2 regions of the Novosphingobium rhizovicinum genome follow, and region 1 is predicted to be linked to the other one. Evidence: riboswitches for the same ligand, from Rfam matches in the RefSeq annotation. Region 1 holds a riboswitch; the other holds the start of a gene.

Region 1 (4,192 bases):
AAATCTCAAGATACTGTGTCACAGGCACGCTCGCCCTCAGAGTCCCCAGGACGTAGCTGGAAAGACGCGTGAAATTGCCCGGATCGTCATAGCTTTCCCCGACGAGCCGCACGTCGCCGCCGATCGCCAAGCCGGTAAGTGGGCCCGCCGTGATGGGCGACCAATCGAGCGAGGCCGTCAGCGTGTGCCGCGGACGTCTTGCGAGGTCGTTGCCCTCGCTCACTCCGCCCTCGGTTCGGTCAATCGATTTGACGTAAGTGTAGGCTGCCTGTCCGCGCAACGTGCTGCTCATCCTGGCGCCCAGTTCGAGTTCCATGCCGGTTGCGCGCGCACGTCCGATATTGATGTAGTAGCCGAAGGGACGGGTTTCGCAGAGGCTCCCTTCGCATGAGATGAAGCCAATGAGATCGCGGCTGTCGCGCCGAAATCCGGTGAGTGCGAAGTGGAGCGCTCCGTTGCGGTCGCCGTATTCCACGCCTGCGTCATAACTGCGGCTCTTCTCGGGTCTGAGCGCTCCGTTCCCGTATTCCGAGAAAAGCTGATAGAGCGTGGGAACCTTGAACCCTTCACCATACGACGCGCGCAGGCGCCAGTCGTCGCCGAGCGCGGCGCTACCGTTGGCACCGAACGTCCAGCGATCACCGAAGCGCGAATGGTCATCGTAGCGCACGCCGGCCGCCACTGTGAACGCATCCGAGTACCAGCCTAGCAGCGCGTGTCCGCTTGAAAGATGGGCCTTGCGGCGGGACGCAGAGCTGACATCGATGCGGGTCCATTCGTGATCTGCGCCGAAGTCCAGCCGGAGAGCATCGTATGCCCGCCATGCGCCCCGAAGCTCTGCACGGCGACTCTGCCCCTGTGTCTGCGAAGTCGGATCCGTCGGGGAGCTCGGGTCGAAGTAGCGGCGGCGTGTGTCTGAAACCTGGTATCCGGCATTCAGATCAACTGCGTCGGAAGACCACGCGAGCCCAGCGCGCCCGCCAATCTCTCGTGTCTTCTGGTACTCGTGCGTGTCCGCGAAGACGTAGAGAGGCGCCGGATAGCCGTCGATCTCCAGCTTGCCCTGTGTGTACCTGCCGGTGAGTGTCGCCTCCAAAGCAGACGTGAGCGCATACCTAGCGCGTCCGTTGGCCCGCCACTGTCGAAAACCGTCTTCTTCCGATCCAGCCGCTGCCTGGCTTAGCCCGTCAGTCCTCAGGTACCCGCCATTCAGCGTGACACCGTAACGGTCTGTGGACAGGCCCGCTGTCACTTGACCATCGAATGTATCGCGCGTGCCATACTCTGCGGTCGTCTCGACGCCATTGAGCTCGCGCGATGTCAGAGAGATGACACCACCGATGGCTTCCGAACCCCAGATCACCGAGTTCGATCCGCGCAGAAGCTCTACGCGCCCGACGCCACCGGCGCTGACGTTGGCGAAGTCATAGCCGCCCCCCGGTGCGGCGACATCCGCGACCCTGATGCCATCGATGAGGACCAGCACCTGCTGCGAGTTGGCGCCCCGCACGAAGACGCTCGTCGTGCCACCCAGACTGCCGTTTCGCGAGAACGTGACTCCAGGCAGACGCTCAAGCACTCGCGCGATATCGGGGCCCTGGATCGACTTCAGCTCCGCCGTCCCGATGACACTGACAGGCTGACCAGTCTTGTCGATGTCGAGGCGGCTGCCAGTGGCAAGAACGGTGATCTCCGTCCCTTCGCCAACGCCGGTCGCTGAGGCGAGCGGCACGTCCTGAGCACGTGCCTGCATCGCCAACGTGAGTGACGAACCAAGCAAAAACAGATACTTCATAGATAAACCTCCAGCCCTGAACGAATTGCCGCTCATGGCGAGAGGGCCGCGCCCATTGCTTGGCGCGCGGTCCACGCTGCATTCCGGTACACCCCGCCCGGCGCGGAACGACCGTCTTGGGCAGGTCTCCTGGCTCCCGGATCGCTGCCCACCCTCGCCTTCCCGGCCGCCTTCGAAGCTGCACCAGTGGCTGGTTGAGAGTGGACTCCCCGGTCACAGTTGCGGGGGCAGCTCGGTATCGCACCGAATTCCCTCTTAGGCCCGGCAATCGGGCACCCATGACGTGAGCGGGCGGATAGAAGCACAAGTCAGGCCTGGCAAGGGTAACTGCACGGAACCATCGCCGCGCTCGCGGAGCAGGAGTCTTTAAGCTCTTAAGGCTATGGCTGGCCCCTGTGCCGTGACGGGACGCGAGGGAATCGCCGCTGTTCTACGCTGCGCCCGCACTTATGCGGAGGGGGTGACGGTCTGCCGCCGTACACCCCCTCCCGCTAGAATCAGGATTGCATGACGGCCCGCCTCGCCCAACTCTGTCTTAACGAGCAGCGCTCCCGCGATTTCACGGCACGGCTGACACACAAAGGCATGCGAGGCCATCGCGCTAAAGCCCAGCGCAAGAAGGCCCGCCTGGCAGCAGCCCTCATGGGTCTCGCCGCTCTCCCGGCGTTTTCGGCTAACCCCAACGCACTCGCAGCTTTCCGGATCGGCGACGCAATTGCGCACGAGGCGGGAATGGACCCGATGCCGTTCGAGCGGAAGGGCGAGAGTTTTCCCGGCTCCGCGTTCTACTACCTTGATCTTGAGGCCAACCCGGCACCAGCAGCGTACTCTGCCATTGCGACCGAGATCGGGTCTGTCTTTCAGAATGAACCGGCAGCGCGCCCTCTGCGCGTCGACAACAGCGGCATCGATCGCTTGCGTGCAGAGCAGTGCCTGACGGCTGCGATCTATTACGAAGCGGCGAGCGAAGCCGATGCCGGACAGCGTGCGGTCGCCCAGGTTGTTCTTAACCGGGTCGCCCATCCCGCATATCCGAACACTGTCTGCGGCGTGGTCTTTCAAGGCTCGGAACGCACGACCGGCTGCCAGTTCACGTTCACCTGCGACGGGTCACTGGCACGCCGCCCCCAGCGTCTGTTCTGGGACCGAGCCGCAAACGTGGCCCGGCAGGCGCTGGCGGGCTATGTCTACACTCCCGCCGGTCTGGCGACGCACTATCATACGCTTGCAGTCCATCCGTACTGGGCATCAAGCTTACGCTATATGCTCACCATCGGCGCTCACCGCTTTTACAGCTTCAACGGAGCCGCCGGAAAACATGCGGTCTTCCGCTTCGCCTATCTCGGCGGCGAACCCACTCCAGGCCCTCGGCCCCGGCAGCCTGCGCCAGCCCAAGCCGGAGACACTTCAATCGATCCCGTGGACATCCAGCAGGTGTTTGATCGGGGAGCCATGCAGGCCGATCGCTCGGCGGCGTCGCTTCATACCGGCGCGCCAACGGCTGCGCCTCTCTACACCAATGAACTCACGCGCAGAGGCGGCGACGCGCTCTACAGCGGCGACAACTTGCCGGGCGGTCACGAGGTTCGAGACGAATATCGCAACAGCGGCCAGTGGATCGCCAGCCCGGTCGGCAGCTTGTGAACTGAGTACCCGTGCATTTCATCTGCTGACGTGAGCGACGGAACGCCGGTCCAGCAAGCCGGACAGATGATCCTCAACGTCTCTGAAACCATAGACTTGCACCGATGGATTAGGACAATGCGGCTAAGCCTCTCAGATCAATAACGACAAAGGGCCGCACCCATGACCATCCGCTTCGCCGCAGCAAACACGGCATCCAATATTGTCGTTCGCGCATGCCGCTGCCGGTCGGTCGAGTTGCGCCCGGTGAACGACAACGATCGACACCGGCTGGATCAGTCTCTGCTGGCCGCTGCCCTGCGCCACTTCGCGCGGCACGGCATGGCCGCCGCCGAGAACGCAGCCAATCGCGCATTGTGGGCCCGGCGCGACGGCGATGATCAAGCATGCCTGCACTGGCTCGCCCTGTGCCGTCAGCTAGACCGGCGCATGGCAGACAGCCTCACCGCTCAGATGGAGGCGGTGTCGTAAAGGGTGGTTATTGCTATTGCGATCCTTTATCATTAAGAGGCGTAATTACTGGGGCTTTTCACCTTTAGAGTGTTGCATTGTCAGCACCGCGGGCCTAGGCACGCGCGGAACGCAATTTGGAGCCTGCCATTTTTGCGGAGCAAGGCAGGCCGCCCTTTTTCGTCCGCTGCTCCCGCTCGTGAAGGACTGACAGGCACATGGCTCGCAAGAAGATCGCCCTTATCGGCGCCGGCAACATCGGCGGCACTCTGGCTCACCTCGCCGCGCAGAAGGAACTGGGCG
Region 2 (4,192 bases), on a different contig from region 1:
GATGTCCACCACGCCATGGGCTGCGCGCACGATCTTCACGCCGGGGCGGATTTCCGCTTCCACTTGCCGTTCGACTGCAGCCAGCGGCTCGGCGTCGATCAGGTCGGTCTTGTTGAGCACAACCATGTCGGCGCAGCCGAGCTGCTCCTCGAACAGCTCTTCCAGCGGGCTTTCATGGTCGAGGCTGGGATCGGCGGCGCGGGCCGCCGCCAGTGCGGCCTCGTCAGTGGCGAAGCGCCCGGCTGCCACCGCGTCGGCGTCGATCAGCGCGACCACGCCATCCACCGTGGCGCGGGTACGGATGTCGGGCCACTGGAACGCCTTGACCAGCGGCTTGGGCAGGGCGAGCCCCGAAGTCTCGATGATGATGTGCTCGGGCCGGTTGGGCCGGTCGAGCAGCTTCATCATCGTCGGCAGGAAGTCGTCGGCGACGGTGCAGCAGATGCAGCCATTGGCCAGTTCGACTATATCGTCCTCGGGACAGGCGGCATCGTTGCAGCCCTTCACCAGTTCGCCATCGACGCCGACATCCCCGAACTCGTTGATGATGAGCGCCAGACGTCGCCCGCCGGCGTTGCCGAGCAGATGGCGGATCAGTGTGGTCTTGCCGGCTCCGAGAAAGCCGGTGATGACGGTCGTGGGTACTTTGCTCAAGGTACTCTCCTGCCGCGCCGGCGACACTACGCGGCGGGGCAGGCCGGTACGCAGATGACGCGCGCCAGCGAACGGCACACGCGCATCGGACCGGCGCGAGAGGCGCCCGACGCAAGCGTGCCGATGCGGCCCCGGCCGCATGCATGATGTCGCTCAGACGGAAGGTACCGTGCCTTGGCCATCCCCTGGGCCACGGCAAGAGCGACCAGACGCCGGCAGGTCTCCTGGCTCGCGGGTCAAGGCTTGATGCACGCCTTCCCAGGCCTCGCATGTCTCAGCGTCCGGCCCAGTGGCTGCTCTCGATCCAGAGAGCATGTGCATCGCGCTCACCGCTTACAGTTGCAGGGACAGCCGCGGAATCGAGGAGCAAGCCCTCTCACCGCATTCCCATTCAAGCCTCTTGCGAGGCACCGGCGCGATCTTCGTCCGCAGCGGCCAAGGCCAGTGCGAACAGGAATGCTCGTACTCGCCGCCAACCGCTGCGGCAAGGTGCGAGTTGCGCATGGCACTGATGAGGTGGAGGCGGCATTTTTCTTGACTGGAAGTCCGGACCGTCGTTACCGCTGCCCCCGTACGGCGTTTTTGAGCCAGTTGGCTCTGAAACACTGGGAATGAGGGTAGGGCGGTATCGCCCGGAGCCTCAGCCGCCCCCGCGACTGTAAGCGGCGAGCGAGAAGCGCATGGCGGACCAGTCCCGCCATCCACTGGGCCGGACGCTGAGACATGCGAGGCTTGGGAAGGTGCGCATCAAGCGATGACCCGCGAGCCAGGAGACCGGCCGTGCATCTGTCCACTCAAAGCCGTCGGTGGGACGGCAGGAGAACTGCAATGCACATCGAACCGGGCTTCGTTGCCCCGGGCAAGATCTGGCTGGGCTATATCACCGCAGCTGCCGCCGGATCCTATGCTCTGAAGTTGGCAGCCGATGCCGTCAAAACCAATGGATCGTTATCCCTGGCTGCGCGCTGCCTCGTTGCCAGTGCGCTGGCTTTCAGCTTCTTCCAGGTGTTGCCGCACCATCCGGTCGGCGTCTCGGAAGTACACCTGATCCTGGGATCGACCCTGTTCCTGGGGCTGGGACTTGCGCCGACCGCGATCGGCCTCGTTGTCGGATTACTGGTCCAGGGCATGTTCTTCGCGCCCTCTGACCTGCCGCAGTTCGGCATGAACGTGACCACCTTGTTGGTGCCGCTGTTCGGCCTGAGCGCACTCGCACGCCGGATCATCGCGCCCGATACGCCCTACGTCGCCCTTGGCTATAGCCAGACTCTTACGCTCTCTAGCACCTACCAGGCCGGGATCGTCAGCTGGGTGGCGTTCTGGACCTTCTGGGGGCAAGGCTTCACGTCGGCCAGCGCGGCTTCGGTGGCCACGTTCGGCGCCGCTTACATGCTGGTGATCATCGTCGAGCCGCTGGTGGACCTTGCCGTGCTGTGGGGCGCAAAGGCGCTCCATCAGCTCAAAGGCAGCGGCTTCGTGGAGCGGCGTCTCTACGAGGCCGGGTGATCTGCGGCAGGAGTTTCCTGCCGCCTCGCTTGCGCATTGGCCGCTTCGGAGCCTACCGGCGGGTGCAGCTGATATTTACAGGCGCGGCAACTGGGCAGCGGCCCAGCCGTTAGCGATGTTCCTGCCGAAGCCGCCGCGGCCGCGCACACGAGGAGGCGAATGAGCGAGCCAGTCCTGAAAGAAGCCGCTCCGGCGGGACGTGCTCCGCGGATGAACGTCAATCCGCCGGTCTTCTTCGTGTCGGCCGCGCTGATCCTGGCTTTCGCGCTGTTCGGATCTGTGTTCCCCGGCCGTGCGGAGCGGCTGTTCGCGGCTGTACAGGCGCTGATCGTCCTCGATTTCGGCTGGTTCTACATCCTTTCGGTCGCCGGTTTTCTGGTTTTCGTGCTGTTCCTGATGATCAGCCGCTATGGCGATGTGAAACTTGGCCCGGACGAGAGCGAGCCAGAGTACAGCTATCTCTCCTGGTTCGCGATGCTGTTCAGCGCAGGCATGGGCATCGGCCTCCTGTTCTTCGGAGTGGCTGAGCCGATCCAGCATTACTCGCTTCCGCCGGTGGGGGAGGGGCGCACCATCGCCGCCGCGCGCGAGGCGCTGCCGCTGACCTTCTTCCACTGGGGTTTGCACGCCTGGGCGATCTATATCGTGATCGGACTAGCGCTTGCGTATTTCGCTTTTCGCCGTGGACTGCCGCTGACCATTCGCTCGGCACTGTTCCCGCTGATCGGCAACCGCATCCATGGCCCGATAGGCCATGCCATCGATATCTTTGCCGTGCTTGGCACCATGTTCGGCGTCGCGACATCTCTGGGTTTCGGGGTGCTGCAGGTCAATGCGGGTTTCAACTATCTGTTCGGGCTGCCCACGGGGCCGCTGGTGCAGGTGGTGCTGATCGCCGTCATTACGGGACTTGCAACCCTGTCGGCGGCGGCGGGTCTTGATGCGGGGATCAAGCGCCTGTCCGAACTAAACATCATCCTGGCAATCGCTCTGTTGCTGTTCGTGTTGCTCGCTGGCTCGACCGTGTTCCTGCTGCAGGCCTATGTGCAGAACATCGGCGCGTATCTGGGCTCCGTCGTCCAGCGTACCTTCCGCATGTACGCTTACGAGCCCAATCCGTGGCTCGGAAACTGGACGCTGTTCTACTGGGGCTGGTGGATATCGTGGTCGCCGTTCGTGGGCATGTTCATTGCGCGGATCTCACGCGGGCGCACGATCCGCGAATTCGTGGCCGGCGTGCTGCTGGTGCCGGTCCTGTTCACCTTCCTCTGGATGACAGTGTTCGGCAACACCGCGATTGCCCTTGACCTGGCGGGTGTCGCTCCGATCGCACAGACTGTGGCCACGGACCTTCCCGTGGCGCTGTTCGTCACGCTGGAGCAGCTGCCGTTGTCCATGATCGCGTCCGGCATAGCGACGCTGCTGGTCATAACCTTCTTCGTCACCTCGGCCGATTCCGGGGCTCTGGTGATCGACATGATCACCAACGGCGCAGTCGAGGACCCGCCTGTGTGGCAGCGCATTTTCTGGGCAGTGTGTGCCGGGCTGGTCGCGGCCGTACTGCTGCTGACAGGTGGACTCCAGGCCCTGCAGACCGCCGCCATAGCCAGCGCCCTGCCGTTTGCCATCGTGATGGTCTTCATCTGCTATGCGCTGCTGAGGGCGTTGCAGACGGAGAGCCGTGGCACGTCGATCGACCTCTCCATTGCCGCCGAGGCACCTCCGCCCGCCCGCACCGGCATGACCTGGCAGCAGCGGCTCGACAGCATCACTCATCACCATGAGAAGAGCGACATCGCAGCCTATCTTGCGGATACGGCCTATCCGGCGCTCAGTGCAATGACCGAGCAGATGCTGGAGAATGGCCTCTCGCCCACTCTGGAACAGAATAGCGACCAGCTTGTCTTCAACGTGCCTCATGGCGAGCATGGCAGCTTCCGTTACACGATCCGCGCCCGAGGTTTTCGCTCGCCCAACTTCGCCTATGCCGAGACGCGCCGGATGCACGGAGCGGAGCGGCAACATTACCGGG

What was found. A riboswitch is a leader RNA that binds a small molecule or an ion and turns the genes downstream of it on or off. The one in region 1 is predicted to bind cobalamin.
Region 2: linked by a shared signal. The riboswitch ahead of ABUH87_RS15355 (energy-coupling factor ABC transporter permease) and the one ahead of ABUH87_RS12035 (TonB-dependent receptor plug domain-containing protein) in region 1 are both predicted to bind cobalamin.

What each region holds. Positions count from the first base shown of each region.
Region 1 covers NZ_JBFNXR010000048.1:41,379-45,570, forward strand. The annotation lists gene ABUH87_RS12035 (TonB-dependent receptor plug domain-containing protein) at 1-1,795, opposite strand, end outside; cobalamin riboswitch at 1,898-2,090, opposite strand; gene ABUH87_RS12040 (cell wall hydrolase) at 2,303-3,439, shown strand; gene ABUH87_RS12045 (hypothetical protein) at 3,602-3,910, shown strand; gene mdh (malate dehydrogenase) at 4,108-4,192, shown strand, end outside.
Region 2 covers NZ_JBFNXR010000052.1:244,185-248,376, reverse strand. The annotation lists gene cobW (cobalamin biosynthesis protein CobW) at 1-654, opposite strand, end outside; cobalamin riboswitch at 852-1,084, opposite strand; cobalamin riboswitch at 1,212-1,451, shown strand; gene ABUH87_RS15355 (energy-coupling factor ABC transporter permease) at 1,483-2,160, shown strand; gene ABUH87_RS15350 (BCCT family transporter) at 2,320-4,192, shown strand, end outside.